2 regions of the Halomonas sp. HMF6819 genome follow, and region 2 is predicted to be linked to the other one. Evidence: predicted binding sites of a transcription regulator. Region 2 holds the regulator's gene; the other holds the start of a gene.

Region 1 (4,616 bases), 360 kb from region 2:
ATTGATCTGCCCTGCCATACCGCTTCCCTCACTGCTGCCTGCAAAAAAGTCAGTCAGCGCATCCGGCTGGGTGGCAATGACGTTATCCAGCTTTTCATCATCGACCTCAAGCGTACCGTCGGTTTGCAATGAAATGCCGATGTCGGACAGTACGTTGAAGCCGTCACCGCCTGTCACACCGCTAATAGCCTGACGGAGCTCGCGCTCGACGGCTCGTGTGGTCGCATCAGCGTTCAAGCCTCCCGACTGCCCCGTTTCTACATCGAAGTTGGTCAAAGTATTCAAGGTGCTTTTGAGCGTGTTGAAGCTTTCCACGAAGGTATCCACGTTCTCACGCAACGCTTCGTTATCCTGTTCGACCATGATAGTGCTCGACGTGCCCGCCTCTGTCAGCGTCAACGTCATGCCTTGAATGGCGCCTTCGACCTGATTGGAAGCGCTCACGATATCGATACCGTTAACGTTGAACGCCGCGTCCTGGCCCCTTTGCACGACCTGAACGTCCGAGGTAGCCACCTCACCCGATAGAATGCTCGAGAAATTAGTGCTTTCGATGCTGGCGTCGGCGCCGGTCTCGCTCGACATGATCGAAAGCCGATACCCCTGCCCGTCGTTGATGATAGAGGCAGTCACCTGACCACCACCCTGGTCGTTGATGGCGTCTCGAATATCTTCAAGCGAACTGCCATCGGCGATCGTGATATCGGACATGCTTCCTTCAGATAGTGCGAAGCTGAGCGTTTGCTCACCGCTGACAACGCTTTCGTCAGCACTATCCAAGCGTTCTGTCACTAGGCTGCCGGCAGTTGCCAACTGATCGACCTCTACGTCGTACCGGCCCGCCTGTGCTTCGCTGGAGGTAATGGCAATGACACCGTCACCCTCAACGTTGGTCGTGAGGCTTTCAAACGATTCCGTATCGTTCAACGCCTGGGTGGCATCCTGGAACGTGGAAACGGCGCTTTTGAGTGTTCCATAGGCAGAGACGGTGGTGTTGGCAGACTGAACCTGCTCGGCAATGGGCTGGAGTTTGGCGCGCTCGGCGGTTTGAAGCTGATCCAATAGCCCATTTAGATCGAGCCCCGAGCCAATGCCCAGTGAAGATATGGAAGCCATCGATTGCTGCCCCTTTAAATATGATCGCCTGCTCTTTAGGCGAGCTGAAATTTGCCTGTGTCAATGCATTGACTATCGGCAAATCGCGCAGTGTCTTTAGCCTTTATCCCACTTTTAACTTAGTAAACGGTTATTTTCTGTAATCTTTACCGCTTTTTAGGTTAAGCGGGCCGCTTGAAAAGAAATGACCCAGTGCGCTATTGCGCTACGAGCCCTTGCCCTCCAAAGCGCGATACGTACCGAACCCAAGCGTTGAACACGCCAATAACTTAGACCTTGGTCTAAATGCGCTAACTCCATTACACTATGGAAACGTTGTTCGTTAATCGATGGAGCATTGAATGCCCTGCGAAGGTGATACCCCCGCCGCCCCTGTTGACGCGTCTCGGCTGCGTCAGTGCCTATTCACACTGGCGGAACTTTTGTACGTCAACGGCCATGTGCTTGAAACCGTGACGCTGCCTGGCTGCGGGTTGGCTCGGCGCGAGGTGGCAGCGCTTGAGGATCAGGATGCCGGCTGGTCGGCGTGTCGTCGGACGCTCGAAGCGGGCGCGGCGGGTACCACCAACGGTGAAGGGCGCTTCGTGCTAACGGCGCTCGGGCGGGACATCATGTTCGATATGTTCGGTCAGGGAGCGGCGGACTGCGCCTGATTTAAGACGCCGCCATTCGGCTTTTGAACGCAAAAACGCCCGCATTTGCGGGCGTTTGTGTTTGGCACAGCGCGTTGATTAACGAAGGCCAAGCATCGAAAGAATGAACAGCACGACGACGACCAGACCCACGATATAGATGATGTTACGCATTGCGGCGCTCCTTGCTTTTTTGCGTTTTAGGAAAATCAAAGGGTTGCTTACCCATCGAGGCAACATCCTCATCCTAGCAGGCTTTTGGGCGCTTTGCGTAATTTACGTGCGTCTGGCGCGCGCACGCTCTACGCTTTTTGAAAGCCTCGCTGGCACTGAAAAAGGAAAGCCTATGCGCGTGCGACTGTTCCCTCAGGCGTTGATGGTCGTGTTGGGGCTAGCGCTCTTAAATGGCGGCGCGCTGGCCCAAACGCCCTCCTCGGCAGCTTTTCGAGCCCTCGATGAGCAGGCCGGCGCGCTCGACCGTCTACATACGGTCGTGGTGGCGGTGGACGGGAATCTGGTGCATGAATTTCACCAGGGCGGGCCGGGGACGAGCACGCCGGTCAACGTGAAGTCGCTTTCCAAAACGGTGCTGGCGGCCATTACCGGGGCGGCGATTAACGATGGGGTAATTGACTCGCTCGACCAGCCGCTGGTCGAACTACTGGGTAGCCGCGTGCCGACGGGGCTGGATCCGCGCGTCAACGACATTACCCTCGAGAACCTGCTGGCCATGCAGGCGGGGCTCGAGCGCACCTCCGGCGAGAACTACAGCGGCTGGGTGGCAAGCGCCAACTGGGTGGAAAACGCCCTTTCTCGCCCCTTCGTGGACGAACCCGGCGGTCGAATGCTCTACTCCACCGGCTCCAGCCACCTGGTCTCCGCCGCGCTTACCTACTCGAGCGGTGAATCCACCTATGAGCTTGCCCAGCGCCTGCTGGCCGAGCCGCTTCACATCATGCTTCCCCGCTGGCTGCAGGATCCGCAGGGTGTTTACTTCGGCGGCAACGACATGCAGCTTTCGCCGCGGGCGCTGGTCGAGATCGGCGAGCTTTACCGTTTGGACGGCGTGGTCGATGGCGAACGGATACTGCCGGAAGGCTACGTGGAGAATTCCTGGACGCCGCGGGGCCGGTCGCCCTGGACGGGGGATGGCTACGGGCTCGGCTGGTTCGTGACCACCTTCGGCGATACGCCGGTCTACTACGGGCGCGGCTATGGCGGCCAGGCGCTGTTCGTGATTCCCGAGCGCGCGATGACGGTGGTGATCACCTCCAACCCCAACCCGCCTTCTCCCGGCGGGCAGTTTCAGCAGCAGTTAAACCGGCTGGTGTTGACTATGCTGATTTACGACGAGTGAGCCGCCGGCTTAAAGCAGATAAACGAGAATCGCGGTGAAGGTGGCGCCGGTGATCAGAAAGCCCAGCGCCAGTACCAGCCCGTCGCGGGCGACCAGCCCCAGCCCGAACAGCGTCAGCGCCAGGCCGGCGCCGTTGGCGGAAAAGGGAACGAACTCCATCGGCGGCATGGCGATTGCGATCAGCACGCAGGCCAGCGCCGTTGCGCGCATGCCCAGATAGCCGCTCATCCACGCCAGCCGCACGCCAATTAGCCCGTCGACCCAGCGCCCGGGCTTGCGCATCCACTTGAGCGCCTTGTCGAACCCCTTGCGCGACACCGAGCGGTTCAAGAGCCAGCGCGGCAGCCAAAAAGACCGGCGCCCGAGCAGCAGCTGGCTCGAGGTCAACAACACCAGCGCCGCCATCAGGGTGGGCACGCCGGGGATATCGCCGACCACCGGCGCCAGCACGATCAGCCCCGCTACCAGCAGCATCGGCCCGAAGGAGCGCCGCCCCACGGCGTCGACGATATCCTCGACGCTAACGCGGCTCTTCTCGTTTTCCATTTGATCCAGCGCGTCCAAAAGCTCGGTCAGGCTGGAGGCATCGTTTTCGTTATTCATGCGGGCGCCAGCGCTCCTCGGCCTGGAGTTTGGCGCGAATGAAATCGCTGTGGCTGACGTACAGAAGATCCGCCAGCCGGCGAATGCGGTGCTCCTCGAGCGGGTCGACGCTGCCGTCCGCCCAGGCAAGCTGCCACATCAGCGCCACCAGCTCGAAACGCTGGGCGTAGTCGTAGTGCTCCTTGACAAGACTGACGAACTGATAGTGATCGACCGCCTCATTGACCTGGGCCTCGGCCAGCGCCATTAGCTCACTCACCTGCGCCTCGTTCAATCGATAGCGCGTCATCAGCATATGCTTGAGCGCCGCTTGCTCCTCCGGAGCTTGCTCGTAGTCGGCGCGCACGATCTCGCACAGAAGCGCCGCCGTGGCGAGCTCCAGCGTCAGGTGATGATTCTCGCGCCGCTCCGGCTCGGCCAGCGCGTCGTGGAAGAAGTCTCGAATTGCCTCCAGCATGGCGGTCTCCTTTAAGCGCTTGCCGCGTCTGTCGTGATCCTTCGCTTTTTCTACTGACCCGCCGCCGCTAACAAAGGTCACTCCTTGCGCTTGGCGAGCTGCTCCTTGAGCTGTTTGGGAACCTGCTTGATGATTAGCCGGTCCTGGCCTTCGTCGTACTCGATGCTCGACCCCAAAAGATGCGAGTCGAAGCTGATCGAAACACCCCCGGCGCGGCCGGTGAAGCGGCGAAACTGGCTCAGCGTCTTCTTGTCCGGCGGAATCTCCGGCGAAAGGCCGTAGTCGGCGTTGCGAATATGCTCATAAAACGCTTTGGGCGCTTGCTCGTCGACCAGCCCCGAGAGTTCCTCGAGCGTCATCGGCTCGCCGCGGCGCATCTGCTCGTGGGCGTAGTCCACCAGCGTATCGGTTTTCTCGCGGCTGGCCTCCTCGTCGAGGTCTTCGCGCTCGA
Region 2 (4,616 bases):
CGAACGAGTCCTCGAGTGGCTGCATCGCCAGCTCATCGCGCGGCTCAAGGTGCAAAAAAGCGAAGAGGCGTTTTTCGACCAGACCGGCATCGTGGCGCTGGTCGGCCCGACCGGCGTGGGTAAGACCACCACCACCGCCAAGCTCGCCGCGCGCTTCGTCATGCGCCACGGCACGCGGCCGGTGGCGTTGGTCACCACCGACAGCTTTCGTATCGGCGCCCACGAGCAGCTGCGTATCTACGCCCGCCTGCTCGACACGCCCATGTACGCCCTCGACCACGAACAGCCGATCGACGACCTGCTCGGGCGCCTTGGCGGCAAGCAGTGGGTGATTATCGACACCGTCGGCATGAGCCAGCGCGACCAGCGCGTCATCACCCAGATCGACCAGCTTCAGGGCGGCGGCTCGAAGGTGCGCCTGGTGCTGGTGCTTAACGCCGCCAGCCAGCCGGAAACCCTGGAAGAGGTGGTGCTGCGCTACCGCCAGGCGGCACGAGCGGCGGGCGCGGAGCTCGACGACTGCATCATTACCAAACAGGACGAGGCGGGCCGGCTGGCGCCGCTTCTGGATATCGTCATGCGCTTTGGCCTGCGCGTGCTGTTCTGCTCCAACGGCCAGCGCGTGCCGGAGGACATGCAGCTCGCCGAGCCAACGGCGCTGGTGGACCAGGCGCTGACCCACGCCATGACCGACGCGCATACAAGCGAGCCCGCCCGCCCGGCCTGGTCGAGCGAGGCGCTGGCGCCGCGCTGGTCGCGGGAGGTGCTGGGCCAAGGGCGGCGCCTGAGCTTGCTGATGGCGAGCCTTCGCGAGCGCGTGGCCGGCTTTTCGCTACTGGAGGCGAGCTGGGATATCGCCGCGCTGCCCGGCGTACTCCACGACCAGCGTCTGGCGGCGCTTGCCGACCGCAGCCAAGAGCAGCGCGCGCTGGGGGTGGTGTGGTCGCCGCGGCGTGCCGAGCGCGGCATGGAGTGGTCGATGCCTGATCTGAATCTCGATGCTGACGGCCGCCTCTGCGCGCTGACGCTTTTGCAGCACCGCCAGAGCGCCGGATGGCCGGCGCGCATCGACGCTCAGCGCCAGGCAGCGGTGCATCTGCTGCCCACTTTGGTTGAGGGCGACACGCTGGACGCGCTGGAAGCCGAGCGCTTGACCTGGGTCAGCCGGGTCAGCGCCAGTCAGCGGGTATACTGGCAAGGCGAGCGCTACGCCATGACCGCACTGTTCGACGAGGCGACCCTGGGCCACCACGTGCCCGTACGCTTTCGCGGCCAGTCGCTCGCGCTCTACAGCGCCCACGCCGAGGTCACCGACGCCGCGGGCCGGACGCTGCTCGCCTGGAGCGGCGAGTTGCGCGACCCGGAAACCTCCCGGCGGGTCGCCAAACGCTACTGGCTCACGCCGGCGCGGCTGGGTAGCGAGGCGCTGTCACTTTTGATCACCCAGCTGCAAGGTGAAGGCACGATAGCGCTGACCAAGCGCGTTTGGCGCGCGCTCAAGGAGTCGGACGGCGGCGAGGTCAGCGCCGAGTTACGGCTCTTGATGGCCAGCGGCGTGGCGTGCGTAGCCGCTCACCTGGACAGCGCCGACGACGAAGAGGCCCGAGTGTTGCAGCAGGATTTGCTTCGCCTTCTGGGTAGCCCGCGTAAGCGCCGCGATAGCGCGCTGGCGGACGCGCTGATGCACCTTCTGATGACTCGCGACGCAATCCGCCAGTTTGGTAGCGTCAGCCGCGAGGCCTTTGCATGAGCGGCCAGGACCAGGCCGCGGGGCTGCGCCAGTGGGCGAATTTGCGCACCGGCCAGTCGGTAGGCTCGCAAGACGACAACGCGCAGCAAGTGCATACGTTGGAAGCGCACGCGGATGACGCGCACGCTGTTGATGCGCCCGTCGCGGACGCACACGTCGCAAACGCGCATGTCGCCAACGCGCACGTCGCCAACGCGCATGCCGCCAAAATCCCACTCGTCGTCGTCGGGCTTGGATCGAAGCAGCGCGAGCCGGTGATCGCGCGCCTCGACGAGTGGGCGCGGCTCGGCCGGCGCTGGGCAGCGACGTCAGAGAGCTGGGAGGTCGTGCCGGTGGACGCCGATGCGCCGCTCCAGGCGCTCTGCGCGCGCTACTCACGCTGGGCGCTGTGGGTGCGAAGCGACGCCGAGGCGTTCGCCGCCATGTACCGCACGCTGCGGCTGGTCAGCGAGCACCAGGGGCCCAAGCGACTGTTGGCGCTGCACGAGCCAAACCTGCCCCGCGCCGGGCTGCTCGAGAACCTGCACGCCGCGGCGGCGACGTATTTGGGAATCGAACTGCTGCTTTTAGCCAGGTAGGCCATACTGATTGAGCCACTATAGTTAGGTTATGCTAATGAGAAACGTCATTCTCGCAGCACTGAGTGGGGTGGTCGCCGGCGGGATTTCGCTGTCGGCTCTGGCAGGGGGAGGCAGTTGGAGCATCGACGCGACCGGGCTGATGGTCGCCATGAGCGACCGGGCAAGCGTTAGCCAGGCGCTCGCGCCGCCGCCCAGCGCCGAGATTCGTCAGGGGCGCATTGAGCGCGTCAACTGGCGCTTTGAAGCGCCGCCCGGGGCCGATATTCTCGCCTGGCTTTGCCACCCGGAGCGCTGCGTCGCCCTCGACGGCCAGCGCGGCAGCTCCACCGGCCTTGCCGGGCTCGGCGCCGGCGCGCCGCTCGCGTTTCGTTTCGCCTTGGGGCGCGGTCAGCCGCCGGTGAGGGTGAAAGGGCTTCAAGTGATTGTGAACTATCAGTGACCAGCGATTAGCCAGGGGCACGCCGATGTATACAGCAAAGGGAAGAATCCAACACAGCGAGATGGTCAACCAGCACATGCCGCTGGTGCGTCGCCAGGCGCTGGCGTTGCAAGTTCGTTTGCCGGCCAGCATCGAGCTCGACGATCTGATCCAGGCCGGCATGGTGGGGCTACTGGAGGCGCTCGGGCGTTTTGATGCCGCCCAGGGGGCGAGCTTCGCCACCTTCGCCAGCCAACGAATTCGCGGCGCAATGGTCGACGAGCTGCGTACCCGGGACTGGCTACCGCGCAGTGTGCGCCGCTCCGCCCGGGCCATGGACGAGTCCGTGCGCCGGCTGGAGCAAAGCCTTGGCCGCGCTCCGGAAGAGAGCGAGATCGCCCGCGATCTGGATATCCCGCTCGACGAGTACCAGCAGCTTCTCGCGGATACCAACAGCGGCCACCTGCTGCCCTTCGAGGAGCTTCTGGAGGAGGGCGGCGAGCCGGTTCAGGAGTCGCTGAACGCGCCTTTCGAGGAACTTCTGGACGGCCAACAGCGCGAAACCCTGATCGCCGCGATCGAAGCGCTGCCGGAGCGCGAAAAGCTGTTGATGGCGCTCTACTACCAGGAAGAGCTCAACCTCAAGGAGGTAGGGGCCGTGCTGGGCGTCACCGAGTCGCGGGTATCGCAGCTGCACAGCCAAGCCATTAGCCGATTGCGGGCGCGCCTGCACGAGCCAGACTGAGACACTTTCACCCTTACAACCAACCGGCGAGGAGCCGTCGATGAACCCCTCTACCCTGATCGGAATAGGCGCCAGCATCCTCTTGCTGGTGAGCGTGCTGTTCTTTACCGCGGAGTCCCCGGAAAGCTTCATCAACCTGCCCGGGCTTGCCATCGTCATCACCGGCACGCTGGCGGCGACGTTCATCAGCTATCCGCTCAAGGAAGTGGTGCGCGTGGTGCGTCTGGTGGGGCTGGTATTTCGCCGTGAGAATACCTTCGTTCGCGACGACATCGACGAGCTGGTCTCGATGGCCAGGCTCTGGTTCAAGGGCGACGTGCGCGCGGTCGAGCGCGAGCTCGAGCACACCCGCAACCCGTTTCTGCGTACCGGCATCCAGCTCGTCATCGCCAACACCAAGGAAGACGAGATCTTCGACATGCTGCGCTGGCGCATCGCCAGGCTCAAGGCACGCGAGCACGCCGAGGCGCAGATCTTTCGCACCATGGCGACCTACGCCCCGGCGTTTGGCATGATCGGAACGCTCGTCGGGCTGGTCAACATGCTCGAAGTGATGGACGCGGGGGATCTCGAGGTGATTGGGCCACGCATGGCGGTGGCGCTCTTGACCACCTTCTACGGCATCCTGCTGGCCAATCTGGTGTTCAAGCCGGTGGCGGTGAAGCTCGAGCGGCGCACCGAGGAGCGTTTGATCACCATGAACATGGTACTCGAAGGCATTTCGCTGATCACCAAGCGCCGGCTGCCGTCGTTCATCGAAGAGACGCTGAACTCGTTCGTGGCCAACTATCACGACGAGATCAACGACCCGCACGTGAAGCCGCGCCCGGGCAGCGGCGTCGCGGCGAAAGGGTAGCGTCATGCTGAACCGCGACGCCCGCCACGCGTTGGAATCGCCCTTCACCGGTGGCGACGGTGAGGAGGGGTGGCTGACCAGCTACCTCGACGTGCTAACACTTCTGATCACGTTGTTCGTGCTGCTGCTGGCGCTGACACCGGCGGGCAGCGGCGGCGAGGCGACGGACGAAGGCCACGGGCTCACACCGCTCTCCTCCGGCATCCTGCCGCGCGACAGCGGTCTGTCGCCGGCAATGGCGGCGCTCGACATCCAGGGCGTGAGCG

What was found. Region 2 encodes FliA, which starts transcription of late flagellar genes. Its sites were predicted from a motif close to CTAAAGTTNNNNNNNNNNCNGCCGATA; they were not measured.
Region 1: fliD (flagellar filament capping protein FliD) is a predicted target of FliA. The motif match lies at 1,190-1,216, and genes of this name have one in related genera.

The regions. Positions count from the first base shown of each region.
Region 1 covers NZ_JBIQVY010000004.1:408,285-412,900, reverse strand. Annotated here, with positions in the region: gene fliD (flagellar filament capping protein FliD) at 1-1,116, opposite strand, end outside; gene ACGLWX_RS14230 (hypothetical protein) at 1,458-1,769, shown strand; gene ACGLWX_RS14225 (serine hydrolase domain-containing protein) at 2,095-3,105, shown strand; gene ACGLWX_RS14220 (exopolysaccharide biosynthesis protein) at 3,115-3,708, opposite strand; gene ACGLWX_RS14215 (TerB family tellurite resistance protein) at 3,701-4,165, opposite strand; gene ACGLWX_RS14210 (nucleoid-associated protein) at 4,243-4,616, opposite strand, start outside.
Region 2 covers NZ_JBIQVY010000004.1:48,083-52,698, forward strand. Annotated here, with positions in the region: gene flhF (flagellar biosynthesis protein FlhF) at 1-1,750, shown strand, start outside; gene ACGLWX_RS12460 (hypothetical protein) at 1,747-2,328, shown strand; gene ACGLWX_RS12465 (flagellar protein FlhE) at 2,366-2,770, shown strand; gene ACGLWX_RS12470 (RNA polymerase sigma factor FliA) at 2,796-3,494, shown strand; gene ACGLWX_RS12475 (motility protein A) at 3,535-4,350, shown strand; gene ACGLWX_RS12480 (flagellar motor protein MotB) at 4,355-4,616, shown strand, end outside.